DNA from 4 places in the Hahella sp. CR1 genome. Region 4 is predicted to be linked to each of the others. Evidence: predicted binding sites of a transcription regulator. Region 4 holds the regulator's gene; each other region holds the start of a gene.
The links. The regulator sigma-54, encoded in region 4, starts transcription at its own class of promoters, with help from an activator protein. The targets are predictions, from matches to a motif close to TGGCACNNNNNTTGCTNT.
Positions count from the first base shown of each region.

Region 1: a site for sigma-54 is predicted at 5,195-5,212, ahead of glnA (glutamate--ammonia ligase). Genes of this name have one in related genera too.
Region 2: a site for sigma-54 is predicted at 4,440-4,457, ahead of ONV78_RS15895 (PEP-CTERM sorting domain-containing protein). Genes of this name have one in related genera too.
Region 3: a site for sigma-54 is predicted at 5,297-5,314, ahead of ONV78_RS11360 (flagellar hook-length control protein FliK). Genes of this name have one in related genera too.

Region 1 is NZ_JAPELK010000005.1:524,627-532,824, reverse strand. It holds gene ONV78_RS15550 (porin) at 1-766, opposite strand, end outside; gene dtd (D-aminoacyl-tRNA deacylase) at 1,515-1,955, opposite strand; gene pip (prolyl aminopeptidase) at 2,049-3,008, opposite strand; gene typA (translational GTPase TypA) at 3,108-4,925, opposite strand; gene glnA (glutamate--ammonia ligase) at 5,381-6,787, shown strand; gene ONV78_RS15525 (DUF4124 domain-containing protein) at 6,896-7,423, shown strand; gene glnL (nitrogen regulation protein NR(II)) at 7,675-8,198, shown strand, end outside.
Region 2 is NZ_JAPELK010000006.1:53,490-61,687, forward strand. It holds gene ONV78_RS15870 (trypsin-like serine protease) at 1-829, shown strand, start outside; gene ONV78_RS15875 (Crp/Fnr family transcriptional regulator) at 1,029-1,736, shown strand; gene ONV78_RS15880 (hypothetical protein) at 1,740-2,270, opposite strand; gene ONV78_RS15885 (copper chaperone PCu(A)C) at 2,357-2,824, opposite strand; gene ONV78_RS15890 (hypothetical protein) at 3,032-3,517, shown strand; gene ONV78_RS15895 (PEP-CTERM sorting domain-containing protein) at 3,645-4,382, opposite strand; gene ONV78_RS15900 (ImpA family metalloprotease) at 4,823-8,131, opposite strand.
Region 3 is NZ_JAPELK010000004.1:156,578-164,775, forward strand. It holds gene ONV78_RS11330 (flagellar assembly protein FliH) at 1-606, shown strand, start outside; gene fliI (flagellar protein export ATPase FliI) at 593-1,957, shown strand; gene fliJ (flagellar export protein FliJ) at 1,989-2,441, shown strand; gene ONV78_RS11345 (STAS domain-containing protein) at 2,718-3,023, shown strand; gene ONV78_RS11350 (SpoIIE family protein phosphatase) at 3,090-4,826, shown strand; gene ONV78_RS11355 (Hpt domain-containing protein) at 4,829-5,176, shown strand; gene ONV78_RS11360 (flagellar hook-length control protein FliK) at 5,519-6,568, shown strand; gene ONV78_RS11365 (flagellar basal body-associated FliL family protein) at 6,671-7,198, shown strand; gene fliM (flagellar motor switch protein FliM) at 7,335-8,198, shown strand, end outside.
Region 4 is NZ_JAPELK010000004.1:35,213-43,410, forward strand. It holds gene rapZ (RNase adapter RapZ) at 1-821, opposite strand, end outside; gene ptsN (PTS IIA-like nitrogen regulatory protein PtsN) at 848-1,312, opposite strand; gene raiA (ribosome-associated translation inhibitor RaiA) at 1,319-1,627, opposite strand; gene ONV78_RS10745 (RNA polymerase factor sigma-54) at 1,743-3,239, opposite strand; gene lptB (LPS export ABC transporter ATP-binding protein) at 3,362-4,087, opposite strand; gene lptA (lipopolysaccharide transport periplasmic protein LptA) at 4,084-4,608, opposite strand; gene lptC (LPS export ABC transporter periplasmic protein LptC) at 4,592-5,170, opposite strand; gene ONV78_RS10765 (HAD-IIIA family hydrolase) at 5,175-5,711, opposite strand; gene ONV78_RS10770 (KpsF/GutQ family sugar-phosphate isomerase) at 5,711-6,688, opposite strand; gene ONV78_RS10775 (ATP-binding cassette domain-containing protein) at 6,999-7,838, shown strand; gene mlaE (lipid asymmetry maintenance ABC transporter permease subunit MlaE) at 7,810-8,198, shown strand, end outside.

The DNA of each region.
Region 1 (8,198 bases), on a different contig from region 4:
TTGCCCCCATGGTATACACACCACCTAACGCCCAAAAATCTTGATTTTTGTCTTGAGTTTCATACTGGCCGATGACTTTGAAGTCTCCGAATTTGTATGAGCCAGACAAACCGATTACGTCTTCGCCATTGTCCAAATCGTTAATAGCATAACCCAATACGACCTGCAGGCCTTCCATCTCGTACTTGGCGGCAAGAGAAGCCGTGTAAGTGGAACCACCTTCTAGAGACTTAGTAGCGCCAACGGTAAAGCCACTGAAGCTTGGTGAGTAGTAGTGAAGGGTATCGCCTTCAGCCATACCTGCAACATCACCAGCAACACCAACTGACTCGAACAAATCGATCTGGTCAACCCACTCGTAAACAGTATCTTCGGAACCAACTAAAACTGTACCGAAATCACCTTTTGCGCCGATATATGCCTCATCTAGCTCAAAAGAGTTTGTATCAGTACCTGTATTAGTTTGAGGATTCTTCTTGTCATCAGCATTGAAATCAAACTCTGCTTTCAAAAAGCCTTCAACGCCTGGCATGATCTCATGCTTATGTTTGAAACCAATAGTAGAACCATTGTCAGCAAAATCAGTATTGCTTGACTCTGTAGAGCCGTTGTCAACATTCACATAAGACTGAACTAGCTGGATGTTTCCGTAAACGGTAGGCATAGAGTCCAGACGCGCAGCCAGCTCAGAAGCTGGATCCATCGCAAAAGTGGTAGAAGAAATCGTTGCAGCGGCAACAGCTGAAGCGATCAAAGTCTTTTTCATTTCGTCTTCCTTTTGTGTGTTAAATCAACTTCTTTCGAAGATTGATGGTTAAAAGCCACATTTTTCTTTATTTAGGCAAAAAAATTTTCGCCAATTTATAGTTCGTGATTATGTCAACTTAATGACATTTTTCAATCCGATGTTTTGTCTATATCAAAGCCTCCTTTTTCGCCGCACCCCATCAGTTCTTAAATGTTGATAGATTTTCGCAAATCAGGCCTCTTCACAGAGGTCTACATTTCTTCACTGAAGGTCAGCCAAAAAGGCTTAAATTCCCACTCTATCAACAACTTACCATCAAAACCTTGACAGCTCTTTTGCAGAGAGGCAAAAAATCCTTACAAACAACGGGTTATATAACTTTCCTAAACAAGAAAATTAATAACCATATGTAATACAACGTTGTCGTTTTTGCAACCAAAAAGTGCCTGTATGGCATTTTTTTTTGTAACAAAAATTCTACTTTTTAGCCTTACAGAGGCTAAGGGAGCTTCCCCTAAAAAAAATCAAAACTTTTTATAATCAAGCAGTTAAACCAGTAGAATTACACTCACCTTAACGGCCTGATATTGATGCAGCTTTCTCTGCCTAAACAAACGTACATAAAAGCGCACCAGTACTATAACAAAGGAAATATATTATTGGGCCATGCATCCCATAGTGGATTTCCGAAACTCAACAACACCCCAATCTCTCGGTTTTTGCAGTACAAGCTTCGAGCATAAGCTCCGTAAATTTCAATATCCTTTTACTCAACACGCAACGAAAAAGTTGTTGGTCCGACATTGGCAAGCGCCACCTCCATGTCTGCGCCAAACCGGCCCGTCTGAACTTTACTTACTACTTTTGACGCCTTATCAACAAAATAGTCATAAAGCCTCTCGCCTAATTCAGGCGAAGCTGCGGAAGAAAAACTTGGCCTCATTCCTTTTTTTGTATCCGCCGCCAACGTGAACTGCGATACAACCAATAATTCCCCGCCTATATCTTTAAGGCTTAGATTCATTTTGCCATTCGCATCAGCAAAAATGCGGTAGCCTACGATTCTATCTAACAGTCTTTCCGCTGAACGCTCGGTGTCATTTGGTTCAACCGCCAACAAAACGAGAATACCTTCGCCGATTGAGCCAGTTATCTCTCCACCTGCTTTCACTGAAGCATGCGCAACGCGTTGAATCAATCCGATCATTTATTACGCTCGCGCTTAATTCTTAAGGAACTGTTACAGCCTTTTTAAACATTTGCGGCATTAAAACTGCCTATTACTTAACTGTCAATAGGACTAGCCATTAAGTTTTGATACGCCACCAATCCTATCTGCCATAGAGCCGATAGATTTGATCAGCGCATCAACCATTGCGGGATCTCTCACTGAGTGGCCGGCGTCCCGGATGATGTACAAGTCGCTTCCCGCCCAGTTTTGGTGCAAATCAAATGCTCTCGCCAATGGAGAAATGGCGTCATAGCGACCATGAACAATGATGCCCGGGATGTCTTTGAAATGAGAATTTGAGCTTGCAGGTCTGTCGCTTAGCTCCTGATAGAACTTGCAGCCTAATTTCGCCAAGGCAATAGCCTGATGAGGATGAGTCAGTCTATCCACCAAGTCCTGACAAGGATGAAGGGTGGAGATCTTCGCCACCCATGCGGCCCACTGTTTTGCGGCCTGTATCTGAAGCAGCTCATTCGATCCATTCAGATACTTTGAGAAATAACTAAGCACTTCCACAACGTTTTCCCGCGGACAATCCTTCATCACTTCGTGCCAAATATCAGGAAACATTCTGGGTGCGCCTTCCGCCAGCATCCATGAGATGCCCGCCTCATCGGCAACAAAGAAACCCGAAATCACCACTCCCAATACAGCCTCGGGGTGGGCGTCGGCATATTGCTGCGACAAAAAGCCGCCCCATCCCATCCCAACCAGCATCCATTTATCAATACTCAGGTGCTGCCTCACCCGCTCAATATCTTGGATAAGAATATCAGGACGGTTATGAGCAGTCTCAGCCAGTGGAGTGGATTTTCCGCAACCTCTCTGGTCTATCATGATGATGCGAAAGCGCTCAGAGTCCAGCAGACGTCGGCAGAAAGGGTCTGAGCCATATCCTGGCCCATCGTGCACAAACAATACTGGCAGCCCGTCTTTATTGCCGGACTCCTCAATATAAATTGTGTGAAGGTTATCTACGGGAAGGAAGTGTTCTTTATGGGGCTTTAGTTCTGGGTATAAGGTGAGCATTCGGCTTTTCCAGCATTGTCCTTTAACTCGAAAGAACTATAGCACTCTGCGGAAAAGCCGAAAACTTTCTAGATCACTTTATCCAACTACTTTTGGATTTTAGTCCTTAGCACGGTCAGCGCGCTTACGCTCATGCTCTTTCAGCAACTTCTTGCGAATCCTGATGTTGCTAGGCGTCACTTCAACCAGCTCATCGTCTTCGACAAACTCTAACGCCTGCTCCAGAGAAAAACGAATCGGCGGAGTCAGAAGGATATTTTCGTCCGTACCTGCTGCGCGAATATTGGTCAGCTGCTTGGCTTTGGTTGGATTAACAACCAAATCGTTATCTCTGCTATGTAAACCGATAATCATGCCTTCGTAGACTTCGATGTTGGGGTCTACGAACAAACGACCACGATCCTGCAGGTTAAACAGCGCGTACGCCAATACTTTACCCGCTACGTTGGAGATAAGAACGCCATTGTTACGCTCGACGTTCACGCCTTCTTTCACAGGACCATAATGATCAAAGATGTGGGTCAGAATGCCCGTGCCCGAGGTCATGGTGAGGAACTGAGAACGGAAGCCGATCAGGCCGCGAGAAGGTACAACAAATTCTAGACGTGTGCGTCCTTTCCCATCTGGAATCATGTTAACCAGCTCACCGCGGCGCAGGCCCATTACCTCCATGATTGATCCCTGGTGTTCATCTTCCACGTCGATGATAACCTGCTCGTAAGGCTCAACTTTCTGCCCGTCAATTTCTCTCACAATAACTTCTGGACGGGAAACGCCTAATTCAAAGCCTTCGCGACGCATGGTTTCGATCAATACGGACAAATGCAACTCGCCGCGACCGGATACGATGAATTTATCAGGAGTGTCGCCTTGCTCTACACGCAACGCTACGTTGTACAGCAACTCTTTCTCCAAACGCTCCTTGATATTTCTACTGGTGACGTACTTGCCTTCTTTACCAGCGAATGGAGAGTCGTTAACCTGAAATGTCATGCTGACTGTCGGCTCGTCCACGATCAACGCCGGCAGCGCTTCTGGGCGCTCAGGGCTACATAACGTATCGGAGATATTCAGCTCATCCAGACCTGTAATACAGATAATGTCCCCAGCTTCCGCTTCAGGCACATCCACACGCTGCAGGCCGTGATAGCCCATTACTGTCAATACGCGACCATTACGTTTGCCGCCATCGCGATCAACCACGACAACAGGCGTATTGGTTTTTACTTTACCGCGCGAAACGCGTCCGATTCCGATTACGCCAACGTAGCTATTGTAATCGAGGGCGCTGATCTGCATTTGGAAGGGGCCATTAACATCGACAGACGGCGCAGGCACCTTATCAACTACCATTTCAAACAAAGGCGTCATGTCTTGTTGCAACGCATCTGGCTCAAGCCCTGCAATGCCATTCAACGCAGAAGCGTAAATAACAGGGAAATCCAGCTGCTCTTCTGTCGCGCCCAGGCGGTCAAAAAGATCCATCACTTCACCGACAACCCAATCAGGGCGAGCGCCAGGGCGATCCACTTTATTGACGACAACAATAGGCTTCAGCCCACGAGCAAAGGCTTTTTGAGTAACGAAACGAGTTTGCGGCATCGGGCCGTCAACTGCATCAACGAGCAGGAGAACAGAGTCCACCATAGATAGAACACGTTCAACTTCGCCGCCGAAGTCAGCGTGTCCAGGTGTATCTACGATATTAATTCGGTAATCATTCCACTTGATGGCGGTATTTTTCGCCAATATAGTAATGCCGCGTTCACGTTCCTGATCATTGGAGTCCATAACGCGTTCAGCGTCCATGTCCTTGCGGCCTAAAGTGCCCGACTGCTGAAGGAGTTTGTCGACCAGTGTGGTTTTACCGTGGTCAACGTGGGCAATGATAGCAATATTTCTTAATTTCTCGATCACAAAAAACACCTGCAAAATAAACAGTCATGGGCTGAGGGCGCGACATTATAGCTGACGCCTGAATCTTTTTTATACATCTTTATACACCCTCCCGAAAATTTATCTATCCTTAGCCTGATACCAAAATGGTGCACGACGCACCAAAAGCGCCCGAGAGCTTACCCTTACGCACCAATTCGGTGCAACGCCATGGGTGACTTGATCGGGCTATTACGAACGGGCTTTCACAAACCCTTTTAAAAACAATTTGTTATAAGTCAAAAATCTCTTGGCAAATAAATTGCTAATCAGGAAAACCAGAAGCAACTGACCATGAGGCGTGATAGTATTTTTGCGCTCGTTAGACTTCCCGGAACGCTCTCCCCTCCACGGGTCTGTTTCATGGTGGCGAGGATACACTACTGCAGTGTTTCGGTTTCACCTCAACATAAATAAAATCTTACGGAGTAACTGGAATGTCAGAGAAAACTCTGAATCTTATTAAAGAGCACGAAGTTAAATGGGTTGACATGCGCTTTACCGACACCAAGGGTAAAGAGCAGCACGTAACTATCCCAGCTAGCGAAATCTCTCCGGAATTCTTTCAAGAAGGCAAAATGTTTGACGGTTCCTCCATCGCTGGTTGGAAAGGCATCAACGAATCAGACATGATCCTGCTGGCGGACGATGAAACAGCGGTTATCGACCCGTTCACAGAAGAAACCACTCTGAATCTGACCTGTAACATCATCGAACCCACCACCATGCAGGGTTACAATCGCGACCCACGCTCTATCGCCCAGCGCGCGGAAGAGTACCTGAAGTCTACAGGCATTGCGGACACAGTATTGTTTGGGCCAGAGCCTGAGTTCTTCATTTTCGACAGCGTAAAATGGAAATCCGATATCAACGGGGCCATGTATGAAATCTACTCTGAAGAAGCCGCTTGGGTATCTGGCGACGACTTTGAGAAAAACAACGTTGGTCACCGTCCTGGCGTAAAAGGCGGCTACTTCCCTGTACCTCCGGTCGACTCACTGCATGACCTGCGCGGCGCGATGTGCGCAGCGATGGAATCCATGGGCTTAACTATCGAAGTGCATCACCACGAAGTGGGCACTGCAGGTCAGTGTGAAATCGGCGTCGGCGCCAATACTCTGACCCGCAAAGCGGACGAAGTGCAAATTCTGAAGTACTGCGTACACAACGTAGCGCATGCTTACGGCAAGACCGCAACCTTTATGCCCAAGCCTTTGGTTGGCGACAACGGTTCTGGCATGCATTGTCACCAGTCTCTGTCAAAAGACGGCAAAAACATCTTCTCTGGCGACGGCTATGCAGGCCTGAGCGACGTGGCTTTGTACTATATCGGCGGCATCATCAAGCACGCTCGTGTACTGAACGCTTTCACTAACCCTTCAACCAACGCATACAAGCGTCTGGTTCCTGGTTTTGAAGCGCCGGTTATGCTGGCTTACTCCGCACGTAACCGTTCTGCGTCCATCCGTATTCCTTTCGTGACTAACCCGAAAGCGCGCCGGATCGAAGTTCGCTTCCCAGACCCATCCGCTAACCCTTACTTGGCGTTCGCAGCCATGTTGATGGCGGGCCTGGACGGCATCCAGAACAAGATCCACCCTGGCGACGCTATGGACAAGGATCTGTACGATCTGCCAAAAGAAGAAGCAATGAACATCCCAACTGTTTGTAGCTCTCTATCACAGGCGCTGGATTACGCAGAAAAAGACTTCGAGTTCCTGACTAAAGGCGACGTCTTCACTAAAGACATGATCGAAGCTTACATTGAGTTGAAGCGTAAAGAAGTAGAGCGTCTGGACATGACCACTCACCCGGTCGAATTCGAGATGTACTACTCTGTATAATCCGCTGCGTAGTTAACTACGACAGACTCGAAAACCCCGCGCTCTGCGGGGTTTTTTTTGGTTCCGCTTCTGCTACAGTTCAAGTAACTGGTCAATTGGGTTGAAGTTATGAAATCTCGGTTCGCTTATATCCTTCTTTCTTCTGCGCTTTTTTCTTCTTACTCAGGTTTGGTCTGTGCTGAAATCTATCGCTGGGTTGACGCACAAGGCAATGTGGAATATTCAGACCAGGAGAGAGAAGGTGCGGAGAAGGTCGAGGTCGGCCCAACCGCAACGATAACTATGCCTAAAATGTCGGAGATCCCGCCTAGTAGCGGCGATGAGCCGGAACCTGCACCGTCAAGCTATTACGCAACGCTGAACATCACCTTTCCCAGCAATGACAGCGCTTTTCATTCCGGCAATGGCGACCTGACGGTCTTATTCACATCAGATCCCACCCTGTATCCCAACCACAGCTACCGCGTTTCCCTGGACGGAGCGCCTGTTGGAACAACCAAGGATAATTTCCTTGAGCTGAAAGGCGTCAATCGGGGAACCCATTCCGTTTCTCTTGATGTCATTGATAATTCAGGGGTCGTTCAGAGCGCAGCTCCAGTACAGTTCACCATTCATCGTCCCAGCGTAAAAAACTAAACCATCGCATCGCACCAAAATGGCGCATAATTAATGCCTAGTGCATCCACTTTGTGCGTGACGCGCCATGATCACGCACATCGCCGCAGACTTACGTTCCGTCAAAGCCCGCTTCTGGAGCGCTTCCTAAGGGCATAGCTCACATTTGGGCGATCCGCCCCACGCCTGTGCAGAGAACCCGGTAATTCGCACCGCTTTACCGCAGTTCTGGTTTGGATATTGCATTCACAATGCAAAAATAGGTCAACATTATGCTACCCATCGTTTTTCAGACTCGCTTACTCGAAAATCTGACCACTTCCGTGCTGGTCATTGACCCCCAGCAGCGGATTGCATTCAGTAATTCATCCGCCGAAGTGTTGCTGGAAACCAGCGAGCAAAGAGCCCATGGGGCCACCATCAAGGATTTATTGATAGAAGGCAGCTCCACGCTGACCGGTCTGGAAGAGTGCCTGCGCACAGGCCAGACCTACACCCAAAGGGAGGCGGAGTTTCTGTTGCCCTCAGGGAGCCGCCTTCTGGTTGATTACACAGTTTCTCCCGTGAATATCGTCAACGACGTCTACGTCATCATGGAGATTCAACCCCGTGATCGCCTTTTGCGCATCAGTCGAGAGGAGGAGCTACTCTCCAAGCAGGAAACTTCCCGCATATTGATTCGCGGGCTCGCTCATGAAATCAAAAACCCCTTGGGCGGCATCCGCGGCGCAGCGCAGCTTTTGGACAAAGAACTAAAGGAAGAAGGTCTGCATGACTATACCCGCATCATCATTGA
Region 2 (8,198 bases), on a different contig from region 4:
AACTGATCCGACAGATCCAACAGATCCAACGGACCCAACAGATCCAACAGATCCAACAGATCCAACAGATCCAACAGATCCAACAGATCCAACCGATCCAACCGATCCAACCGATCCAACCGATCCAACCGATCCAACCGACCCAACCGATCCAACCGATCCAACCGACCCAACTGATCCAACGGACCCAACTGATCCAACGGACCCAACTGATCCAACGGACCCAACTGATCCGACCGACCCAACTGATCCAATCGATCCGGACGATCCTGGATTTCCGACAGATCCAAATGACCCTAATGATCCTAACGAGCCAGGTGAGCCAACCGATCCAACGGACCCGACCGACCCTACAGATCCGACGGACCCAACTGATCCCACAGATCCTACTAATCCAGACGATTGCGAGCTGACCGAATCACAAAAAGCCCTGCTGGAAGCGCATAACCAGGCGCGTAGCGAGGGCCGTAACTGTGGTTCAGCCTACTTCCCGGCCGCAGAGCCATTGGTATGGAACTGTAAGCTGGGAGCTGCGGCGACCAAGCACACTGAAGATATGGTAAACAACAACTTCTTCAGTCATACCGGTTCCGATGGTTCGCAGGTTGGCGATCGCACTCGCGCGGAAGGCTATAACTCCTGGCGCGTAGGCGAGAACATCGCCGCGGGTTATGAGTCTACACAGCAGGTTATGGCTGGGTGGCTGAAGAGCCCGGGTCATTGTTCCAATATCATGGGAGCGGAGTACACCGAAATGGGCGCGAAGAAAGTGAGCACGTCCTCGGCCAGTTATCCGCATTACTGGACCTCCGTGTTCGGCGGAGAATAATCCAGCCTTCACACCGCGCCGCCCGGACCCTCCTGCGGCGCGGTCTTTTTCACTTGTTCCCTTTCCTTTCCTGAATACCCGCCCTTTGCAGCAGTCTTTCCAACGATAAGCGCGCAATTGATAACGAAGTTTTGTAAGATTTGAGCCTGAATCGCGCAAAATTTCATTGCCATCAACCCAAAATAATAAGCGCTGCGCCATGCCTGACAAGCTGTCCACCCACGAGTATTACGACCTGCTAAACCGCGGAGCCTGGTTTCGCGCTATTCCTGAAGACTTAAAGACAGACCTGCTGAATCTGGCGCAAATTAAAGCGCTTCGAACGGGGGAGTTTCTGTTTCGACGCGGTGATAAGCCTGCAGGTATTTACGCCGTTGTGAAAGGATCGTTGAGGGTCACTGGCGTTAACGAAAATGGCAAGGAGGCGATTCTCGCGTTTGTGGAGCCCCCCAACTGGTTCGGAGAAATCGCCTTGTTTGACAGGCTTGACCGCACTCATAGCGCCTTGGCGGAAACTCCCACAACCTTGTTGCACTTACCGCAAAAAGGTCTGGAAACGCTACTGGCGGCGAAGCCGCATTTCTGGCGGGACTTCGGTGTGCTGCTTTGTTTTAAACTGCGCTTGGCGTTTCGCGCGGTGGAGGACGCCACTCTGCTGCCTGCGCCTCTGCGATTGGCGCGCAGATTGGTGGTGATGGCGGAGGGTTATGGCGACTTCAGCGGACAGGCGCGACGGGCGATACATATACAGCAGGAGCAACTGGGCATGATGCTGGGGGTGTCCAGGCAGACGGTTAACCAGATATTGAAAGAGCTGGAGCAGAAAGGGCTTATCGCCACGTCCTATGGTGAAATCCAGATCCTGGACATGGATGCGTTGAAGTCACAGGCAGGCATGCTGGAATAGCAATCACCACTCATAGCGATCGATGCGTTCGCTTTCGTAATGCACCACAGGGCAGTTCACCACGATGTCGGTGCGATGAATCTCCAGCTTTCCCTGGCTCTCCGCTACGAAAACCTGTTCCTCGGATTTAAGCTCTACAGGCGCGACGCCGGCTTTCCAAACTACCTCATACATCAGCCACAAAGGACTGTATTGAATGTTGACGCTTTTCGAACCTGGCGGCTCTGGCGCGGAGGGAAATATGCTGGGCTGGTCGAAATTACGAACCCGGTAGACCCTTTCCAGCACAGTACGAACCTGTGGCGGCTTGGGATAATCTGGAATCGCATCTTTCAAGCGGGGCGCATAATTGGCCTGCATCATCGCCGCCATATCCCGATCGGAGACGTCTGTGGTGATGTAGTAGACGCGCTCGCCGTCGTACCAGGCGGGATGCACCGCTACATCCACTTGGGGGCCGTGTGCATTGGAGTATCCCTGTCCCGCACAGCCGGGCAGAGCGAGGGCGAAAACCCATATGGCGAGGCGCTGCATGTCCAACTCCCTTGTTCGCATTCCTTTCCAGTGTAGACAAGGATGCGCCCATACGCTTGCGCGAAAGGCGGGAGAACAGAGTTGCGTCAGGGGCCTTCGTAGGAAATAGGTTTGACTTCAAACTCCACAGAAACCGCGCCGCCATCGGCAAGATTCAGGGTGACGTTGACATGGTCGCCGGGATTCAGCGGACGCTGACGCTGCATCAACATCAGATGCATGCCGCCGGGGGCGAATGAGATGTGGCTTCCCGCCGTCACTGCAAGGCCTTCCCCCATGTGCTGCATACTCATTTGACCGCTGTCGTTGACGGTCTGATGCATCATGACATGCCCGAAGTCCGCGCTCTCGGCGCTGGTTATGGTGATAGTCTCGGCGGACGAATTGTTGAGCGTGAAGTAGCCCGCCATGGGTATGGTTCCCGGCGTAAAACGAATCCAGGCGTTACTGGTTTCAACCGCCTGCGCGCTTTCATTCTGCGCATAGACGAGCGCTGGCGAGGTCATCAGGGTGGTGGCGAGAAGGGCTTGGATCAGGCTTTTTTTCATCATCATTGAGAGATATCAGGTGCGGTTACGGGGCTAGGGCGATTATTAATTAGGGGATTCAATCAGGGCCCAAGCCTAACACAGGGCGCACACTGAGAAAATGTAGCGTTAACGCGGAGTTATGCGTCAAATTGTCGCTGGACAATTTCTGATCGGAAAGGCACACTGCGCGGCCATATCCTTCCCATCTTCAGCGCGAATGAGGTTTTGACGTTGCAGTTCAAGCGTTATTGGGTGAGGGGAGCAGTATTGCTCGCCCTGGTGTTGTTTCTGGCGTCGTTAGGTCTGGTGCGGCAATGGCTTCCCAGCTCAGGCGCTCTCGATATCGACCAATTCAAGAATATCCAGTATTTGAAAGTCACTGAATGCACGCCTGGACGAGGTCAGTGTAGCCTTCCGGTCGATGCAGGCAATGTAAGCTTTTCATTTGGCGATGAGCCGATTCATCCCGCGCGCGCATTTCCGATTCGTCTCCAACTACACGGCATAGAGGCGGAACGGGTCCGTGTCGACTTTGAGGGCGCCGATATGTACATGGGGCTTAACCAGACCAAACTAACGCGGATGGCTGACGGATCATATCAAGGGGAAGGATACCTGCCCGTGTGCATTACCGGACGTATGCTATGGAAGGCGACGATTTTCATCGGCAGAGAGAGCGACACGCTGGCGCTGGTGTCGGAGTTTGTCACGGAGTAAGTAAAACGTCCCTGTTCGGTTGTAGTCGGGAGGGGTGTAACAAGAGTGTAAAAAAACTCTACACTCTCCGCTGCGCCTTACACCTGTCACCCTGTTCTTATCGACTTATAGTACTAGTTTGCAAAAATCAGGCTTTTTTACGACGGGATAGGCTTAAGCTGACAAGCCCCAATCCCAACATCGCCAGTGTGCCTGGTTCTGGAACGCTCAATCCGCCTTCAATAACATCGTTAGCGCACGTAGCCGCCCAACGTAGACCCAGTGCTGTGGAAGAGCTCAGGTCTGTGATGCCGAGGTCAGCCAGCGTTAACGTGAATGACAATACGCCCATGGTTCCAACTGTTGTGCTGACGCCGCTTAAATCTACACTTGAAGTCTCACCCGCCACTAAAGTGGCTTTGCTGGTGTTAACTGCGACTTCCTGGTTTTTTCGAACGCTGCTGCTGGTGCCGGAGCTGACTAGTTGATCCATGTAATCAACCATGGACAGGCTGTAAAGATCGCCAGTGGAGGTGTCCAGAGCGAATTCCCACTTTTCACCGTTGGTGATGTCATCGTCTTTGTAGCGATCTGCTGCGTTACCGAAAGGACTCCAGCCATCGACGCTTATAAAGAGATCCCCATACTTGTGCCCGTATGAGTCCGCGCCTTCGAAAAAGTTTGTGAATACGGATACATAGAGGTTGTCGCTGTCGTAGGTAACTTCCATACGGTCGACTTGGTAGACATTGGGATCGCCAAAAACGTCGGCGTTGTATGAGAGGCCGGCCCCGTTATATCCGTCGTTGATAGTAACGGCATGTGCGCTGACTGCGGCTACGCTCAAAGACAGCGCTGTAAGGGCGTGTTTTATTCTTGAGGTCATAACCAACTCCTTTTCTTCTAATTGGGGTAAGTAGGTCTGGGTACATCACCGCTTTCTCACGCATTCGTTGTGCCAAAACCCAATTAACCTTATTTTTCAATGTGACAGGCTGTCATTAAGTAGTCCGTATTACCTAATCCGTAAAATTTACTGACAGTGGGAGGGGCGAGTCTGAGAAAACAGACATACGGAAGCACTTAATGAAAGTCGCTTATCCTATTGAAAAAAAAGAAATAAAAAGAAGGGATTAAAATATTTTGTCGCTTTGACATGTCAGTAGAACCGGACAAGAAAAACCAGTTCTTTAAATTTAACCTTGTAAATTTTCTGACGGTTGTGCGCTTTCCCGGACACTTGTTTAGGCGCGCCTGAAATGAAAAGCGGCGCTATGCGCCGCTTTATTAATCACCTGATCTTCGCTAAGGAAGACGAGTAAAGTTTTACAGGCTGGGCCAGGTTTGCACGCCGTCTACGAGAATGCTCGGCTTATCCAGGCCATAACAGAACTGGTCGCCGCCAGACGCATAGTACTTGCGCGGCGCCACGGGCAGACTGAAGGACGCAACCTGGGCTGACGCCTTAGCGCTAAACGGCAACGCCCACATGGACAGGTAATCACGGAAATCCAAGCCTGTCGCGTAGGATACCGCCACTGTCATCCAGTCGTTGCTGTTAATGCTTTTTGCTTCATCCAGACTGTATTGGGAGAAGCCCAAATTAGCTTTCGCCGCTGACCAGGCTTCCTCGCTGGCTAACGCCGCGTTGAAGTTGCGGTCGAGGATGTGCAGTCTGGGTAACAGGTTCCAGCCGTCATTTAGTTTGCCTTCGCCCTGAGCGGTCATCATCATCTGTATAGTGATGCCGGCGCCGTTGGACCATCCGGTTAACTTCTGGCTCTGTACATAAGCTTGAGGATCGGACTTGCTGACCGAGTCACGCAGCACATTGAACATGCTTTCAAAGGGCAACGACTGGCAGCTCGGGTTTTTACCGGTATCCAGATAGTAGTGCGACTTCGAATAGTAGGAGTATGGGTTGGTGCTTGCGTGTCCTTCCCAGCCGCTGAAGCGGAAACGACCGCGCTCCAGACCATGACCTAGCTCGTGAATGTCGCCGTGTCCAATCGGGCTGAACTCCCAATAGGCGTCATAAGGGTTGCCTGAGCAGCCATAACCACAGGTGGCCTGATCCGCATTCATGTGCTTCACGATATCGATATGCTCGATTTCCAGGCTGTGCGCCGCCGCGAAGTCATGTATCTCCGCCACTACGTCAATGCCAGGTCCTTTGAAGCCCGCCAGGATGTGCGGGAAGTTATGGATGTAGCGCATGGTTCCCGCCGCCAAAGCTGCGCCGGTTTTCCAGTTTTCGTCCTGCATGGACTTACGCATTTTGTCCAGCTTGGAGTGCACTTCGAAACCTGGCGTCACGAGTTCCGCCCAATCGTAGTCGCCCTGAGCCAAGGCCTGTTCAAAGCTGGCGTTGTCTTCTTCGCCGTTCCAGAAGGGATGCTCACCCACATTCTCGAATCGGAAAGAAACGTTCTTGCCGTTGCTCCCAAATTCAATTTGCACCGGGCCTCCGTAGGTGGAGGTGAAGGTAATGCTCTCGCCGGTCTTTATACTGAACTTCGGCGTCTGCAGGAATTTCGGACGGGTATAGCCGTTCTTCTCAAACTGATGGGTGGCCCCGGAACGCTGTGTGTTGACAAAGATAGAGGTGGCCACGTCGGCGCTGTCGAGGCGAGTCACCTTGACCGTGTGTCCAGGCAAAGCGTAAACACCGGCGGCGCGGAAATAGCGTTTGCTTTCCATGTCTATGGTCTTGGTGACGGTTGAGACATGATCGAAGTTGCTGCGGCTGAAATTGCCCATATCCTTTTGTGCGGGATTCAGCGCGCGGTAGTTGTAGACCGAGTAGTCCGCGTACAGCGATTTCAGGAACGCATTATCTTCTGTCGTAATCTTGTCCATAGGATAGGTGGCGCCGGCGCGGTAGTGGTCGCCCAATAACGCGAGCAACTTCTGATAGCGCTTACCTTCGTTGGCGAAGATATCCGTCTTACTCTTGTCCAGATTGGACATGATGCTGCGCACTTCGTCCGCGCCTTCGAAGAAACCGGCATTCAGGCCGCTGACGGCGGAGCAGTTCTCGCCATCACAGGCGGACCAGTCGAAAGCGTAGTCCTCGTTTTCAAAGTGAGTCAGCATGGTTTTAACTTGTGTGACGCTCTCCGGAATCTTGCCCATGTCGTCGATGGAGTCATAACTGCTTAGATAGAGCCTTTTCCAGTAGTTGTCTTCCTGGTAGGACACGTTAAACAGCGTGAAAAGATTGCCTCCCAAGCTGGTCAAATTGCCGTCCCAGTGCAGATACAGCACTGGCGTCCCTTTCGCCATGGCGGCGGCTACCGTCGCAGTGATGGCGTCAACGTCCGCTTCCTCGCTTTTTTGGGAAATGATCAGCAAGTCCGGATTTGTATTGAGGCAGTCCGCCAGCTTGGAGCCATCGCAATCTCCCTGCGCGTTATAGCTGACGTTTTCGCCATAGCGCTGGTCCAGCCACTTGCGCGCGCCGGTGGCGTCATGAAACCAGTAGCTTTCATCCATTTGCGCCATGACCAGCTTAAGCGGTTGTGCGTCGAAATTATTTCTACCGGTCAGCCAGACGATCGCGTTTTGCATGAACTGGTGCATTTGCTCGTTGGCGCCGCCGCGTTCGCGCATAGGGTTGCCGCCGAGGACCATATAGCGCGTATCGTCTTCGCCGATAACGCCAAAGCCGCGGTTATAAACGGTTTTGCCTTCATTGGCTGCATTAGATATCAGGATGGCTTCGTTTTCGCCAAACATGGCGCTTATCTGCGCGGCGTCGTGAGTAGGGTCCCAATCAATGGCGGTGAGACTGTCGCCTTTGGCGGTTCCATCGGTATTCAGCTGGAACAGATCAATGCGGGCTTGATTGTAGCGGGTGCGGTTGGCTTCAATTGTGCGCAACGCGGCGGACGCCAGATCACGGCTGTTTTCGACGACCAGTGCGTCGCCGGTACGAATGGCCTGTTCCACGGGATTGAAGGCGACTTCCAGATCAAACTTCAAATCAGCGCTTTTTTCTCCGTCAGATACGCGAATGACAATGCCTTTCGCCATGCCCAGGTCATCTGCGCTGGGGGAGCCCGTAACTTTACCGGTGTCAGTGTTGATGCTCATCCAGGATGGGCCGTTCACTAACTGAAATGTAAGGGTGTCGCCGTCTATATCGTTAACAGTGGGGGAGAAGCTGAAGGGCTCGCCTTCTTTGGCTAACGGGCTGGGCGTCCCGGAAATAGTGGGGGGCTGGTTGGCGTCGCTGCCTGAGCTATCGTCATCAGAGTCGTCGCTATCTGTGTCGTCGTCACTGCCCGCACCGTCTCCACTGGAGCTATCGTCAGAGGCGTCGTCTCCATCGTCGGTATCGTCGCCGCCAGTGCTTCCATCAACAGAGTCTCCGCCGCTGGAGTCGCCGCCCGTCGTGCTGTCTCCATCAGACCCGCCGTCGCTGGCGTCACCGCTGCTGTTGGAGTCGTCGCTATTAGTGTCGCCGTTTCCGGTATCGCTTCCGCCGGAAGTTGTTCCGTCGACAACTTCCGATCCGTTATCGACGCCCTTATTCTTGTCGCCGGATTTGGCGTCGTCGTCTGATCCACAGCCGGTCAAAGCGATGGCGCTTGCCAGGAGTATTGATCCGGCTAAAGGATGAAACCGCAACATCTTATTTCCTCGTTCTCTACATTGGCGTTGATCAAAAAACCCGCAATATTACGTTGGTGTAGAAACG
Region 3 (8,198 bases), 120 kb from region 4:
CACTTCGAAGAGCTGGCGACGGAACTGGAAGCGCCGATTCGCAAACATCAGGATGAGGTGGAAGAGGCGCTGCTCAATCTGGTGCTGGCGATCTCCCGGGCGGTGGTGTTCCGTGAATTGAAAGTGGACCGCTCGCAAATTCTGCGCGTGCTGCAGGAGGCCCTGGCGGCGCTGCCCAACACAGAAGAGCTGGTCACCATCTATCTGCATCCGCAGGACCTGGCGTTCGCCAAAGAACACTTGCCGCCGGAAAGAGGAACCCGTTATCAGGCGGACCCCGCTTTGATGGAAGGCGGGTGCCGTGTGGAGACCCGTCATACGTTGCTGGACTTCACCGTTGAAAAACGATTCCAGACCACCGTGCAGCAAATGCTGTCCCGTCATAGCGACGATGTTTCTTTGCAGGAAACCAAAGACTTCACTGATCAGATGGGAGAGATGAGCGACTTGCACCGGGACTTGCTGGAGAAAAACGCGGAAGCGCCGCCGCCAGTCCCCGAAGCGCATACTGAACCGTCTAAGACCGAGGAGATAGAGGCCGACAAGCTGCATCACGCGCCGTCAGAGGCCCAGGAAACGCCGGAGGGCGACGATGAGTCTGGTTGAGCGGCTACGCAACTACGAGCGTTTCGTGCCGGCTCAGGCGCGTCCTGAGCTGAATGGTCGCCTGACCCGCGTGGTGGGACTCACCCTGGAGGCGGTCGGCTGTCCGATGACTTTGGGAGAACGCTGCCTGATCGAAGTGCGCGGCGGTCGCATGGTCGAGGCGGAAGTCGTTGGCTTCTCCGATGAACGGGTCTACCTGATGCCGCTGGCGGCGGTGGAAGGCCTGCAACCCGGCGCCAAAGTGAAGCCGATGTCCGGAGTGGGGCGTATTGGCGTGGGCGCCTGTCTGTTGGGGCGCGTGCTGGATGGCGCTGGCGAGCCACTGGATGGTCGCGGCCCTTTGCAGGCGGAGCATCACGTTGAATTGTTCGGTGCGCCGATCAACCCTTTGCACCGTGCGCCGATCCGGGAAAAACTCGATGTCGGCATTCGCGCCATCAACTCACTGCTAACCGTAGGAATTGGTCAGCGCCTGGGATTGTTCGCAGGCAGCGGCGTGGGCAAGAGTATGCTGCTCGGCATGATGACCCGCTTCACGACGGCGGACATCATTGTGGTGGGGCTGGTGGGAGAGCGTGGCCGTGAGGTGAAAGAATTCATTGAAGATATTCTTGGCGAAGAAGGGCTGCGTCGCGCGGTGGTCGTGGCGTCACCCGCCGACGACTCGCCATTGATGCGCTTGCGCGCAGCGGTTCTGACTACGCGCATCGCCGAGTATTTTCGCGACTTGGGCAAGAACGTGCTGTTGCTGATGGACAGTCTGACGCGCTACGCCCAGGCGCAACGGGAAATCGCCCTGGCGGTGGGCGAGCCTCCCGCCACCAAAGGTTATCCCCCTTCCGTGTTCGCCAAACTGCCGCAACTGGTGGAGCGGGCGGGCAACGGCAAACCCGGCGGCGGTTCCATCACCGCGTTCTACACGGTGCTGACGGAAGGCGATGACCAACAGGACCCCATCGCCGACGCCGCGCGTGCGATTCTGGACGGCCATATCGTACTGAACCGACGTCTGGCGGAGGAGGGGCATTATCCCGCCATTGATATCGAGGCTTCCATCAGCCGGGTCATGCCTCAGGTGACGACGCCGGACTACTTGCAAAGGGCGCAGCGCTTCAAGCAGTTATACGCCCGCTACCAGCAGACGCGGGACCTGATCAGCGTCGGCGCCTACGTGCCCGGCTCCGATAAAGAAACCGATTATGCGATCGAAAGATTTCCCCACATGCGCAAATTTTTACAGCAAAGTCTGCGGGAACGCGCTACGCTGAATGATAGCGCACAAGGGTTGAATCAATTGTTCACCCCGGCTCCGGCGCAAGGCGCCGCGCCCAGAGCCCCGGCGAAACCATAAGGTTACTCCACTTTAGTTCAGGTGCTTTAACGTGGCGGAGAAAAAGAAGTCGCAAAGGTTGTCGCTGGTGCTTGATCTGGCGGAGCGGGACGAGGAAAACGAGCGCAAGAAAATGGGCGAGATCCGACGCAGAGTGGAGCAGGCGGAAGGCAAGCTGGAGCAACTGGTCGCCTATCAGCGTGATTATCAGGATGAATTAAGGGGTACTCAAAACGGCGTACGTTCAGTGCGTCATATCCAAACCTATCATGTCTTCATCAGCAGGCTGGGCTCGGCTATCGAGCAGCAGCAACAGCAGTTATTGCTGTTGAAACAGCAGTTGTCGCAACAAACGGACGTGTGGCGGGCGGCGTATCAGAAAAAAAATAACATGCAGGACTTTATTGATCGCTGCAAAAAAGAGGAAGCCTATTACGAGGACAAGAAGCAACAGCGCAACCTGGACGATGCTGTCGGTCGACGCGCCTATCACAACAGACATTAAGATACGGTAGAAAAAGTTTTTTGGTTTTAGCGAGTTAGCTGAAACAGGCGGAAAATGTGCCTGAAAGTCAGTTTTTGGCTGTGGATAAATAGTGGCCAAGTGAATGAAAACTGGAAATTTAGTAAAAATCAGCTATTGATGAATTAGTAAGAATATGAGTATTGAAATTCACTGCGTACTATTCGTAATATCCTGAATTTCAAATAAAAAGAACACAGAATGGATCTAACCGATCCTGATGGTTTGATTAGGGGAGCGCCAACAGAAGGAGGCAATATGTCTATAACGACAAGCCGCTCTGACGATAATGCCGAACTGACTATTCGCATTAAAGGGCGATTTGATTTCAGTTCCCACCAGGAATTCAGGGATGCTTACGAAAACCCTGAGGGACCGTTCGAGCAGTACAAGATCGATATGACGGAGACGACGTATCTGGATAGCTCCGCCTTGGGGATGCTGTTGTTATTGCGGGATTATGCAGGCGGCGACAACGCTAAAATCTGCATCACGAACTGCAACAATGATGTCAGGAAGATATTGACGATTTCCAATTTTGAACAATTGTTTGTTATTCAATAAAGCGCCCGCAGTTTTCGGGCGCCTGAAACGGACTTTCCGCCATTTATGCGCCTTTCGGGTATTGCTATGAAACAATCCCTGGACTCAGAAATGGCCTCGTCCGTTCTCGGGTCCCAGAAAACGCTGAAAATTCTCATCGCCGACGACAATCAGTCGGATCGCATGATCCTGCAGAATATCGTCAAAAAGCAGGGACATGATACGGCGACGGCGGTGGATGGCGTCGACGCTATCGAGAAATTCTCCGAGTTCCGGCCGGACATTGTCCTGCTGGATGCCTTGATGCCCCGCATGGACGGCTTTGAGGCGGCGCGGAAAATCAAGTTGCTGGCCGGCGAAGACTTGATTCCCATTATTTTTCTCACCTCTCTCAGCGACGCGGAATCGCTCGCCAAATGCCTTGAGGCGGGCGGCGACGACTTTCTGTCAAAACCCTATAACCGCATTATCCTGCAAGCCAAGATCAACGCTTTCAACCGCATGCGGATCATGCATAAAACCCTGTTGCGGCAACGGGACCAGATCGCGGAACACAACGACCATATGGTGCGTGAGCAGCAGGTCGCCAAAACCGTGTTCGACAACGTGGCCCATGTGGGCTGCCTCGGCGCCAACAACATCAAACATTTGCTTTCGCCTCTGGCGGTTTTTAACGGCGACGTGTTGTTAGCCTGTCAGAAACCGTCCGGCGGCATGCACGTGCTGTTGGGAGATTTCACCGGCCATGGCTTGCCCGCGGCGATCGGCGCCATGCCGCTGGCGGAGATCTTCTATGGCATGACCAGCAAAGGCTATGCGCTGGGAGATATCCTCCGGGAAGTGAATCAGAAGCTGCGTAAAATCCTGCCGGTGGGCTTTTTCTGCTGCGCCTGTATGGCGGAGCTGAACTTCGAGCAGGAAGAAATCGAGATCTGGATCGGCGGTTTGCCGGATTGTTACCTGGTGCAGGGCGATCAGTTGCTCAAGGTCGCCTCCAACCGTTTACCCCTTGGCATTCTCAAAGGCGAAGCCTTCGACGCGCGCACCTATCGTTTTGAAATGAAGCATGGCGATCGGGTGTATTTGTGGTCGGACGGCATTGTCGAAGCGACCAACGCGAAGGGGGAGATGTTTGGCGAAAAACGTCTGCAGCAAGTCTTTGAGGATAATCTGCAGGAGCCGAACCTGTTTGAAAAAATCCGCCGCTCCGTGGTCGATTTCATGGGAGAGGGCGGTCCCAGCGACGATCTGACGCTGGTGGAGCTGACCATGATGCCGGAGAAGGAGCTGGGGATAGAGAACAACTATCTCACCAATACCGGCCTCAAAGGTCCGCAGCACTGGCGCATGGCCTATGAACTGTGCAGCGATTCCCTGGCGGTGTTTGACCCGGTGCCGCTGCTGTTGCAAATCGTCATGGAAGTGCCCGGCCTGCGCACGCGCAATGGCGAGATGTTCACCATTCTCAGCGAACTCTACACCAATGCTCTGGAGCATGGCGTGCTGGGCCTGCACTCCAAGCTCAAGGCCAGCCCGGATGGATTTGCGGAGTACTACCGTCTGCGCGAGGAGCGTATTCGTCAGCTGGATGGTCATTTCGTGAAGGTGGACGTGCGTCATAAAGGCGCGCTCGCCGGTGGCGTATTGACGATTCGCGTGGAAGACAGTGGAAAAGGCTTTGATTATCAGAAACTCGACGGTAAATTACCGGGTCCGACCTGTTATAGTGGTCGTGGCACAGCCCTGCTGCTCTCCATGTGCAGCCGCGTGGAGTACTTCGGTCAGGGCAACATCGTTGAAGTGGATTATGAGTGGCAAGCTTGAATATGAGTTCGAACGATCTGTCTCACCTTGATATGGGCGCCCTGGCGGAACTGCGGGAAGTAATGGAAGACGACTTTCAGATATTGGTGGAGACCTTTATCGGAGATACAATCGAACGTATGCGCGCCATTCGCGCGACGCTGGACTGCAATGACCCGGACGCATTCAGTCGCGGCTGTCACAGCATCAAAGGCAGCGCTACCAATCTGGGCTTGCCGGCGCTGTCCGAACTGTGTCGGCAAGGCGAGTTGATCGGCAAGTTCAAGCAAATGGAGAAAGCGCGGGAAGTGTTTGACTCCATCGAGCAGGAATTTGAAGTCGTACAGTCTTTATTACGGGAACAGGTGTAGCAGGCGCTGCATCGTCCCCGCCGGCGGTGTGAGTCGGTTGTTTGCGTTGAAATATCCCGCGTTTATTTTTTCCTCCTCTCTATCTTCTCTAAAAGGCTTTGATCCCGCTCTGGCGTAACTTGGCCTGATCTGTGCATTTATCCCTCAAAACAATGGTTTTGCCGCTTTCGCGACAGCGATTGCCGCGTTGGCGCTGGTGAGACCCGTTGCATCCGCAGGTAAGTTGTAACTTGGATTTGAGGACAGTAAATGGACAGCTCAGTGGCATTTATTGATATACCCAAAGTCGCGCCGAAATCGACTCCGAAGCCGTCAGGCAATCAGAGGGATGAGGCTAACGCTATGAATGATAAGGATGATCGCTTCTCTGAGGTGCTGGATCGGGAAGTCGCGGACAAGACAGACAAAGTGGATAAGAAAGACGTCAAAGCGGAAAAAGGCGATGAGAAAAAAGCGCCTGATGACGATAAGACATCGGAGGATGCAGTGGCTGTCGCCCAAGCAGCGCTGACGGATATAGATCAGACCGCGCCGCAGAGCGGAGTGAAATTGCCGTCAGGAGAGCAAACCTCAGTGGAAGGCGATGAAGAATCCATCAAGGCGATGGCCTTGGCTGAATTGTCGGGGGATAAAGAGGAAGGGGCGGATCCTACCGGACAAAATGCGCTGACGCCTCTGGCGCGGGCGGTGCACGACGCCGTTGATGGCGTTGATGGAGTCGAGGGCGATGAAGAGAAGGTGGGGGACAAAAAGGGCGGCGAACTGATCAAACTGACACAGGCGCTTGCCGCAAACGGCAATGGCGGCGAACAGGAAGCTGGCGCCGATGGCGAGACGCTGGACGCCGCGCTGCTGAAGCTGGCGGAGTCGCAGAGCGCGGCCAAGCCCAATGCCTTGCACGGAGTCGCCGCCAATATCCGAGCGGAATTCAAAGTCGATGCGGCCGCGCCGCCTTATGTCACTACACTGCAGCAACCGGTGCAGGGAGACGATTGGGGCGAGGGCATGGCGCAGAAAGTGGTCTGGTTCGTGGGACAGAAGATTCAATCCGCCAGCGTGCATCTGAATCCGCCGGAGTTGGGCCCCATCGAAATGAAAATTCATGTGCAGAAAGACCAGGCCCATGTACAGATTCAAAGCCCTCACGCCATCGTACGCGACATGGCGGAAGGCACGGCGCACCGGCTTCGGGAATTGCTGGCGGAGCAAGGCTTGCAGTTATCCCAGTTTGACGTCTCCAGTCAGCAGCAACAGACGGGAACCGGTAGCGGTCAGGAATCCGGCGGCGCCGATGGCGGACTGTTTGCCGGCGAAGGGGATGAAGACGGCGCAACTGTGGCGGGAATTGAGCAGGCGCTGGCCACGGATCGCATGGTGGATTATTACGTCTGATGGTTTTTCACTGAAAAATCAAAGGAATGAACTACACTTATCGACAAGGAGGCGGCGGCTTCCCCAGTGACCTGTTTATCTGTCGATGGTGGAAACTAAGTTATGGCGAAAGACAATAGTGGAGAAGGCGGCGAGGAGTCCGGCAAATCAGGCGGCATGAGCAAGAAGCTGCTCATTATCATCGTACTGATTCTGGTGATCGCCATTGGGGCCAGTGTGGGAGTGACCATGATGCTGCTCAAGTCTTCTCCCGATGAGGGCGGTGGAGATACTCCTGCTGAGGGCGGCGAACCTGCCGCGCCGGTGAAGGCGGAGGCTATCTATTACGACATGCGTCCGCCGCTGGTGGTCACTTTCGACTACAAAGGCAAACAACGATTCCTGCAGGCGAGCATCAGTCTGCTGACGCGTAACCAAGGCGTGCTGGACGGGGTGGAGTTGCACATGCCGGTGATTCGCAACCGCCTGATCAACCTGTACAGCGGCAAGGATTTCGAGGGCGTACAGACGGACCAGGGCCGGCAGGATCTGCTGTCGGAGTCGAAGGAAGTCATCAATACCGCCTTGAAGGAACAGGGCGTGAATGGAGAAATTGAGCAGGTGCTGTTCACCAATTTCGTGTTGCAGTAACCGCGGGCGCGATGTATCGAATCGCTGAGCTGAAACGCTGTCAGACCTGCAGGCGGGGCTTGTTATAGGCCCGTCTCAGGTGATAGAACTAGATGCATAACATTTCCTGTTAGACCCTGGGTCAAGGTGTAGGGCTGTGCAAGATTTATTATCTCAAGACGAAATTGATGCGCTCTTACATGGCGTGGACGATGGCGACGTCGACACCGAGGAGGATGTCGATGCGGCGGGGGTGCGCAGTTACGACCTGACCAGCCAGGACCGCATTGTCCGCGGTCGCATGCCGACCCTGGAGATGATCAACGAACGCTTCGCCCGCTATACCCGCATCAGTCTTTTCAACCTGTTGCGCCGCAATGCGGACGTGGCCTCCGGCGGCGTTCAGATCCTGAAGTTCGGGGAATATATTCATACGCTTTACGTGCCCACCAGTCTTAATCTGGTGAAGATTCGCCCCTTGCGCGGCACCGGCCTGTTTATCCTGGACGCCAAGCTGGTGTTCAAGCTGGTGGACAACTTTTTCGGCGGCGACGGCCGTCACGCCAAGATCGAAGGACGGGAATTCACGCCGACGGAAATCCGTATCGTACAGATGGTGCTGGAGCAGGTGTTCCATGACATGAAGGAAGCCTGGAATGCGGTGATGAAGGTGGACTTCGAATACGTCAACTCAGAAGTTAACCCGGCCATGGCGAACATCGTCAGTCCCAGCGAAGTGGTGGTGGTGAGCACTTTCCACATTGAACTGGACGGCGGCGGCGGAGACATGCACGTGGCCATGCCGTACTCCATGATCGAGCCCATTCGCGAAGTGCTCGACGCGGGCGTACAGAGCGACGTCGACGATGTCGACGAACGCTGGATCAGCGCTTTACAGCAGGACATCCTGGAAGCCAGGGTGCCGCTTAATGCCGCCGTGGTCAGACAAAAGATTTCTTTGCGCTCTCTGTCGAGGCTGAAGCCCGGAGACGTGATTCCGGTGGAGATGCCGGAAACCATT
Region 4 (8,198 bases):
TATTTTTTCTTGAAATGCTCTCCCAGGCACTCGCAGATATAGACGGAGCGGTGTTGCCCGCCAGTGCAGCCGATGCTGATCGTCATATAGGTGCGGTTGCTGTTCTGGAAGTGCGGAATCCAGGTCTCAAGAAAACTGATAATGTGCTGCAGCATCTGTTCCGGTTCCGGATGCTGCTTTAGGAATTCGATGATTTCCTGATCAGTGCCTTTGTAGCCGCGCAGCGCGGTGTCCCAGTAAGGATTGGGAAGACAGCGCACGTCAAATACCATGTCGGAATCCGATGGTACGCCATGCTTGAAGCCGAAAGACTGGAAGAGTAGGGCCAATTCCTGGGTTTTATGCCCGATAACCCTGATCTTAACCTGATCCCGTAACTGGTAAATGGAGAGATCGCTGGTGTCTATATAGAGGTTCGCCAGGGTGGCGATCGGCTCCAGCAGCTGTTTCTCTTTGGCGATGGCTTCTTTCAGTGATGTGCTTTTACTGCTGAGCGGGTGCTTGCGACGCGTTGCATGAAAACGTTTGATTAAGGTGGCGTCATTGGCGTCAAGATAGATGATTTCCACATCGATATTATGCGCCTGCAGAGTGGCGTAAATTGACGGGAAATCCGACAGGTCTCTATAAAGATTGCGGGCGTCTATGCTGACGGCGAGTTGCTGATTCTGGGTTTTCCCCTGGTCCAGCACCTCTTGGGTGAGAGGCGAGAGGAGACCGATAGGCAGGTTATCGATGCAGTAATAGCCCATGTCCTCCAGAACATGGAGCGCCGTACTTTTTCCGGAGCCTGAACGACCACTTACGATAATCAGCTTCATGTCTTCCTCTTTCCATCGAAGCTGGATTATTTCTCCAGCACCCTCCTGAACAGGGTTTCGTCGTTGTCACAGTCGCGTAGGTGTTCGCAGAAGCGACGGTCATTGAATTTCTGGGCCAGCTGGCTCAGAAGGTCCAAGTGTTCGCTGGTGGCCTCTTGAGGCACGATCAGAACGAACAGCAGGTCCACAGGTTCGTTGTCTATGGCGTCAAAAGGGATTTTGTCCTTGAGTGTAAGCAAGGCCCCTATGATGCGGTCGCAGTTTTCCAGGCGGCAATGAGGTATTGCGATACCCTGGCCGATACCAGTGCTGCCGAGTCTTTCACGGCATATCAGGTTGGTAAAAATGGCGTTCTCGTCCAAAAACGGAAAATGTTGCGCAATCAGATTGGCGATATATTCGAGAACGCGCTTCTTACTCGAGCCCGACACCCCACAGCGTGTGAGGGCGGGCGAGATAATTGACTCAATAGTTAGTGTGGTTTGGGCCATGTTCTGTTATCTGGCGGATGCGCCGTGCATCCGATCAACGTGCTTCTCTTTGTGTTTGAGGATCTGGCGGTCTAATTTGTCCACCAGTGCGTCAATTGACGCGTACATATCTTCGTGTTCAGCATTGGCATGCAGGTCAGCGCCGCTTATGTGCATGGTTGCTTCCGCAATCTGACGCTGTTTTTGAATGGAGAGCGTAACTTGGACATTACTGATACTGTCGAAGTGTCGTTCGAGCTTGTCGAACTTGTTGTTAACGTAGTCTTTTAGTGCTTCAGTTAACTCGACTTGATGTCCGGTGATGTTCATTTGCATACTTTGCTCCTAATGCCAATATACGGTGCATTATGAATTTTGCACTTCCATGAAAAATACTAGCACATCCAATTTGTGACTATTTGATTTAAGTCTTATGCCTGTATTCCTCCTTTTAAATTAATCGCTTACGTTCATTGGAAGGCGGAATGGAAAGCGCCTCCCGGTACTTTGCGATCGTGCGACGGGCGACGTTGATGCCCTGGTCGCCAAGCAGCGCAGCAATTTTGCTGTCGCTCAATGGTTTCTTCGGTGATTCCGCCGCGACTAACTTCTTGATAATAGCTCTAATAGCGGTCGAAGAACACTCGCCACCCGTGTCTGTGCTGACATGGCTGGAGAAAAAGTACTTCAGCTCAAATACGCCGCGAGGAGTGTGCATGTATTTCTGGGTGGTCACCCGGGAAATCGTCGACTCATGCATCTCCACCGCCTCCGCAATATCGTGCAGCACCAGTGGCTTCATCGCCTCTTCGCCGTACTCAAGGAATCCTTGCTGATGTTCGACGATTTGTGAAGCGACTTTCAACAGAGTTTCATTACGGCTTTGCAAGCTTTTGATAAACCAGCGCGCTTCCTGTAACTGGTCGCGTAAATAAGTGTTGTCTGAGCTGTTGTCCGCGCGTCTCACCAAACCTGCATAGCCAGGGTTGATACGAATCTTGGGAGCGATTTCAGGGTTCAGCTCAACCAGCCAGCGGCCGTTGGCTTTTTTGACGATAACGTCAGGAACCACGTATTCGGTATTGCTTTCCTGAATGCCTTCGCCCGGTCTTGGGTTCAGGCTTTGAATCAGTTTGAGAACTTCCCGCAGATCGTCTTCTTTCAGGCGGCTGCGGCGCATCAACTGGGCGTAGTCGCGGTTGCCAAGCAGATTGATATAGTGGCTGACCACCAGCTTGGCCTGACCCAACCAGGGGGTGTCTTTAGGCAGTTGATTCAACTGACTCAGCAGGCAGTCCTGCAAGTTGCAAGTGGCGACTCCAGGAGGATCGAATTGCTGCACTCGCTTTAAGACGGCGCGTACTTCGTCCAGCTCAATTTCTTCTTCCCCCTCAGTTTGCAGTCCGCCATGAATTTCGTCTGGAGTGAGGGAGAGATAGCCATCAGTATTGACTGCATCAATTATCGCAACAGCGATCATGCGGTCAATGTCGGACATGGGGGTAAGGTTCAGTTGCCAGAGAAGGTGGTCTTGCAGGGTTTCGCCTTTGCTATTGCGGGATTCGAAGTCGTATTCGTCATCTTCGCCGCCGCTGTAGCTGCTTGATCCGCTCTGGAAGACATCATCCCAGGCGGTATCGACGGGGAGGTCGTTCGGAATGGAATCGGACCAGTTGTCCTCTTCGGCGAATCCTCCTTCATCCATGCCCGACTCTTGCGTTCGCTCCTTGCTGGAGTTATTGGCGAGCATGTCGCTGATCGTATCGTTCTGAACGTGGTTGGGAGATTCGTCTTCTTCAGACACTTCCAGCATGGGGTTGGACTCAAGCGCTTGTTGAATCTCCTGCTGTAAATCCAGTGTTGAAAGCTGCAAAAGTTTTATTGCTTGTTGCAGTTGCGGGGTCATGGTCAGCTGTTGACCCAGCTTTAACTGCAATGAAGTTTTCATAACCATCTGATGCTTACCACCGATTCAGGCACAGATCTTGTGAGTTTTTCATAGTTATTAGGTGCTTTAATCCTAAGCTCTTGAGCCTTGAGGTCCATCTGAGATGGAAGCCGCCGGTTAAACTAAAGTTTGAACTGGTCACCCAGATAGACCTCTCTAACCTTTGGGTTGGCAAGGATATCACTTGGGGCGCCGCTTGCGATAATAAATCCTTCACTGACAATATAGGCGCGTTCACAAATATCCAAGGTCTCGCGCACATTATGGTCTGTAATTAAAACGCCGATGCCGCGCTTTTTGAGATGCTCGATAATCTGCTTGATATCATTGACGGAAATAGGATCCACCCCGGCGAAAGGCTCATCCAATAAGACAAACTTTGGCTCCGTAGCCAGCGCGCGAGCGATTTCCACGCGTCGACGCTCGCCCCCCGAGAGACTCATGCCAAGGCTTTTACGAATATGGGTGATGTGAAATTCCTGCAGCAGCTCTTCCATCTTAAGCTTACGCTCCTTGCGGCTCAGATCCGCTCTGGTCTCAAGGATGGCGTAGATGTTGTCCTCTACGGACAGCTTTCTGAAGACCGAAGCTTCCTGCGGCAGATAGCCAATGCCCTTGCGCGCTCTCCCGTGCATAGGCAGGCCGGTGATTTCCGTTTCGTCAATAAATACGCTGCCTTTGTCGCTGGGGATGAGTCCTACCACCATGTAGAAGCAGGTAGTCTTCCCAGCGCCGTTAGGGCCGAGGAGGCCCACGATTTCGCCGCTGCGAATTTCAACGGACACATCTTTTACTACGGGCCGTTTCTTGTAGGCCTTGGCCAGATTTCTGGCGGTGAGAGTGCTCATTGTTTATTAGATTTGGGCGGATGATAGATAATTTCAACCTGCTCGGTTTGATTGCCCGATGAGGCTCCCTTTGCCGTGACTAAACGCTTGTCTGTGAAATAAATAATTTCTTCGCCTTCCACTGAGCTGTTGTCCTGAAGAATGCGTGCATGGTTACGCATAACGACTTTACTCTGGCTACGGTCATAGTCCATGTTTTCTGCGTAAGCGTGAGTTTCAGTTTGTTTTTCTTGGTCAAACTGCACTAAGTGAGCGGGTTTGCCGGTCGCCTGGAAGCGGCTGATGCCATTGTCGTCGGTGTATAAAATGACTTTGTCCGCCTCGATGCTGGATTTGCCCTGGATAATAACGACATTGCCGATATAGGTGTCGATGCCTTTCTGGCCATCTCTCTCCCAGCGTCCCGCTTTGATGCGCACCGGTTCGTCACTGCCGTTAAGAAGGTCCAATGCATGGCTAAGCGGGGCGAAAATAAGGCCCAATAACAGCGCCGCGGTGAATAGTTTACTTGGGTTGTGCATAAACGCCGGTTACCTGAGAAAGTAATACAATAAGCTTTTTATCAATGTCCGCCTCCATTCCGACAGCGGTTAACTGATTGATATTTGAAGTTATCTTAACGGGTTGATCGGTGCTGATAAAGCGTGACTTGTTGTTGTAGTCGAGCGCTTGCGTTTGCATAAGAATCGGCGCTCCGTCGTTGGAGGCTCCATTTACTTCCACGTCTCCACGCAGTTTCAGGGTGTCCTGCTTGATCAGCAGTTCGCCTTCCAGAGACTCCACATGCCAGCTTTTCTCCCCTTGCTGGAAGATCTCCAGATTGGGGCGCGTCAGTACGCCGGTGTCTGTATCGGGATAGTGCTTCGCCAGTTGGCTTTGCAGGCGGCTGGTGAGTGCGCCCTCTTTGTTGTAGGTGGTGTAAACCGCGTTGATGACAAATGCGTCAGGTTCGTCTTTCAGGAGCGGTTCTTCCTCAAAGAAGGGGACGCTTGCTTCGTCCTGATAAGCGACCAGATAAATAACCAGAAACGCCGCCAAAGCCGCGTAGAGCCATTTGCTGTATTGTCTGAACAGTTCTGTCATGAAGTTACAGGTAGGCTTCCAAGGAGGTGTGGAGCAGGCCTTTCGCCGCCAGAATCATATCGCACACCTCTCTGACCGCGCCTTTGCCGCCCTGGGCTGAGGTGCAGTAGGTGGCGTGCTGGCGAACAAACCAGTGACTGTTAGGCACAGTAACGCCAAATCCGCAACTGCGAATGGCCGCCAGATCAGGAAGGTCGTCGCCGACATAGGCGCATTCATTCAGTTCTAAGCCAAGCTTTTCTCGAATCTCATTGAGCCCGACAAGTTTGTCTTCGCGGCCTTGCAGTAACTCTAAAATGCCCAGGTCTCCAGCTCTCTTTGCGACCATGGCGGACTTGCGGCCGGTGATAATGGCGACGGTTACTCCAGCTTTTTGCAACAGCTTGACGCCGAGTCCGTCAAGTATAGAGAAGGGTTTGAACTGCTCGCCAGATTCGCCAAAGTATAGGGTCCCATCCGTCAGAACGCCGTCTACATCCAGCGCTAAGAGTTTAATCTGTTGTAAGGCTTGGGTCTGTTGTTCGGTCAAAGACGGCGACATTAAATAACTCCTGCGCGTAGCATGTCTTGTGTATTGAAGGCCCCAATCACTTTATTGTCAGCATTAACGACAGGCAGGGCGTTGATCTTTTTCTCCTGCATCAAGCCCAGGGCTTCTGCGGCAAGCATGTCTTTGGTGACAGTCTTGCAGTTTGCCGTCATAACCGTATCAATGGCGCAGCTCCGAATATCGATGTTTTTATCTAGTGTGCGGCGCAAATCGCCGTCAGTAAACACGCCGAGGAGCTTGTCGTCTGCGTCGACGATACAAGTCATGCCCAGGCCTTTCTGCGACATTTGCAGGAGCGACTCACTCAAAGATGCTCCACTTTTAACGACCGGGACGGCGTCGCCAGAATGCATGATGTCGGAAATTTTCAGCAATAGCCTGCGGCCCAAAGCGCCGCCAGGGTGAGAGAATGCAAAGTCCTCTGCTGTAAAGCCGCGTGCTTCTAACAGCGCTATCGCCAAAGCGTCACCCAGCACCAGGCAAACTGTGGTGCTGGAGGTAGGAGCGAGTCCAAGAGGGCAGGCCTCTGTGGCAACGCTGGCGTCGATATTCGCCTCTGCGATTTCAGAAAGAGTAGAGTCCGGTTTGCCGGTCATGCTGATTAATGGAACTCCCATTCTTTTCAAAAGGGGGAGTATGGTGACAATTTCTGCCGTGTTGCCTGAGTTGGATATCGCCAATACAACGTCATCGGGGGTGACCATGCCGAGGTCGCCGTGGCTGGCTTCACCGGGGTGTAGAAAAAACGACGGCGTACCTGTGGACGCGAGGGTGGCGGCAATTTTGTTACCTATATGGCCTGACTTACCCATCCCGGTAACCACCACGCGTCCTTTACAGTTCAGCATCAGGTCGCAAGCCTTAACAAACGCATCGTCAATCCGGCTGCTTAGCGCCTGGACTGCCTGAATCTCCATTTCTATAGTGCGTCTTGCGGCCTTTATGTATTCGTGGTCGTGATGGCTCATTAATCTGGCGTTCCTAATGGCGTTGACAGTGGCGGATATTTTGTCGCGGTAATGCTTCTGCGCCGCCTTGCTTAAACAATATTGCGAAAAAATGGCGTTCGGCGAGGCCTGCGTATTATACGACGCTCGGGGACTGCTGCAACTTGCCGGGAAAGATGTGGGCAGTTAAAACATCTTCTGATATATTCCGCAGCTGTTTAGGCTATTTTTGGCAGAAACGCTAAAGCCGCCGTAAGGTTATGTTTTTAGGATACTTAATGCTTCCAGGAAGGGGGCGTTTACGCGGGCTGGGCGATTAAGGTGATTTTAGATGACGCAAAACCCCTCCAATTACGTGGAAGTCAGGGGGCTTACCTTCGCCAGAGGCGACAGGCTTATCTACGATAACGTAGACATCGATATACCCAAAGGCAAGGTCACCACCATCATGGGGCCCAGCGGTACGGGCAAGACTACTCTACTTAAATTGATCGGCGGCCAATTGAAGCCTGACAAAGGCGACATTTGGGTGAATGGCTTTAATGTGCCAAAGCTGAAGCGCAAAGAGTTATATGAATTGCGCGAGCGTATGGGAATGTTGTTTCAGTCTGGCGCGCTCTTTTCGGACATCAATGTCTTTGAAAATGTCGCATTTCCTTTACGGATTCACACTCAGCTACCGGAAGCAATGATTCGTGACCTGGTGTTGATGAAGCTGCACGCAGTGGGGCTGCGCGGCGCGCGTGATTTGATGCCAAGCGAGTTGTCTGGCGGTATGGCTCGTCGCGTGGCTTTGGCGCGGGCTATCTCTATGGACCCTGAAATGGTGATGTACGATGAGCCTTTCACCGGCCAGGACCCTATTGCTATGGGGGTGATTGTCCAGCTGATTCGCTTGCTCAATGATGCGTTGGGGTTGACCAGTGTGGTTGTGTCCCACGATATTCAGGAGTCATTGAGCATTACGGACCACCTTTGCATTGTCGCAGACGGTAAGGTGATGGGGCAGGGTAGCCCACAAGAATTGCGCTCCAGCGGGAATGCTTTCGTCAAGCAGTTCCTCAATGGTTTGCCGGATGGGCCTGTGCCTTTCCATTTTCCCGCGACAGACTATGCGGAGGACTTGTTACGAGGAGACCAGGATGCTGGATTTTCTACAAAGGCTTGGTAGAAACGCCCTGCTTTCGCTCGGCTCGCTAGGTCGGGCGGGAATATTCTTGGTGGGGTCGTTACTGGGCGCTCCACGGATGAAAGGCTTGCCGCTACTGCTCAAGCAACTTTATTCAGTCGGCGTTCTCTCGCTGGTGATTATTGTCGTTAGCGGGCTGTTCATTGGCATGGTGCTTGGCCTTCAGGGCTACAATATTTTGGTGGACTATGGTTCAGAGCAGGCTATTGGCCAGATGATCGCCCTGACGCTGGTGCGTGAGCTCGGGCCGGTAGTGACCGCGTTATTATTTGCAGGACGCGCCGGCTCTGCGCTGACTGCTGAAATTGGGTTAATGAAGGCGACTGAGCAATTATCCAGCCT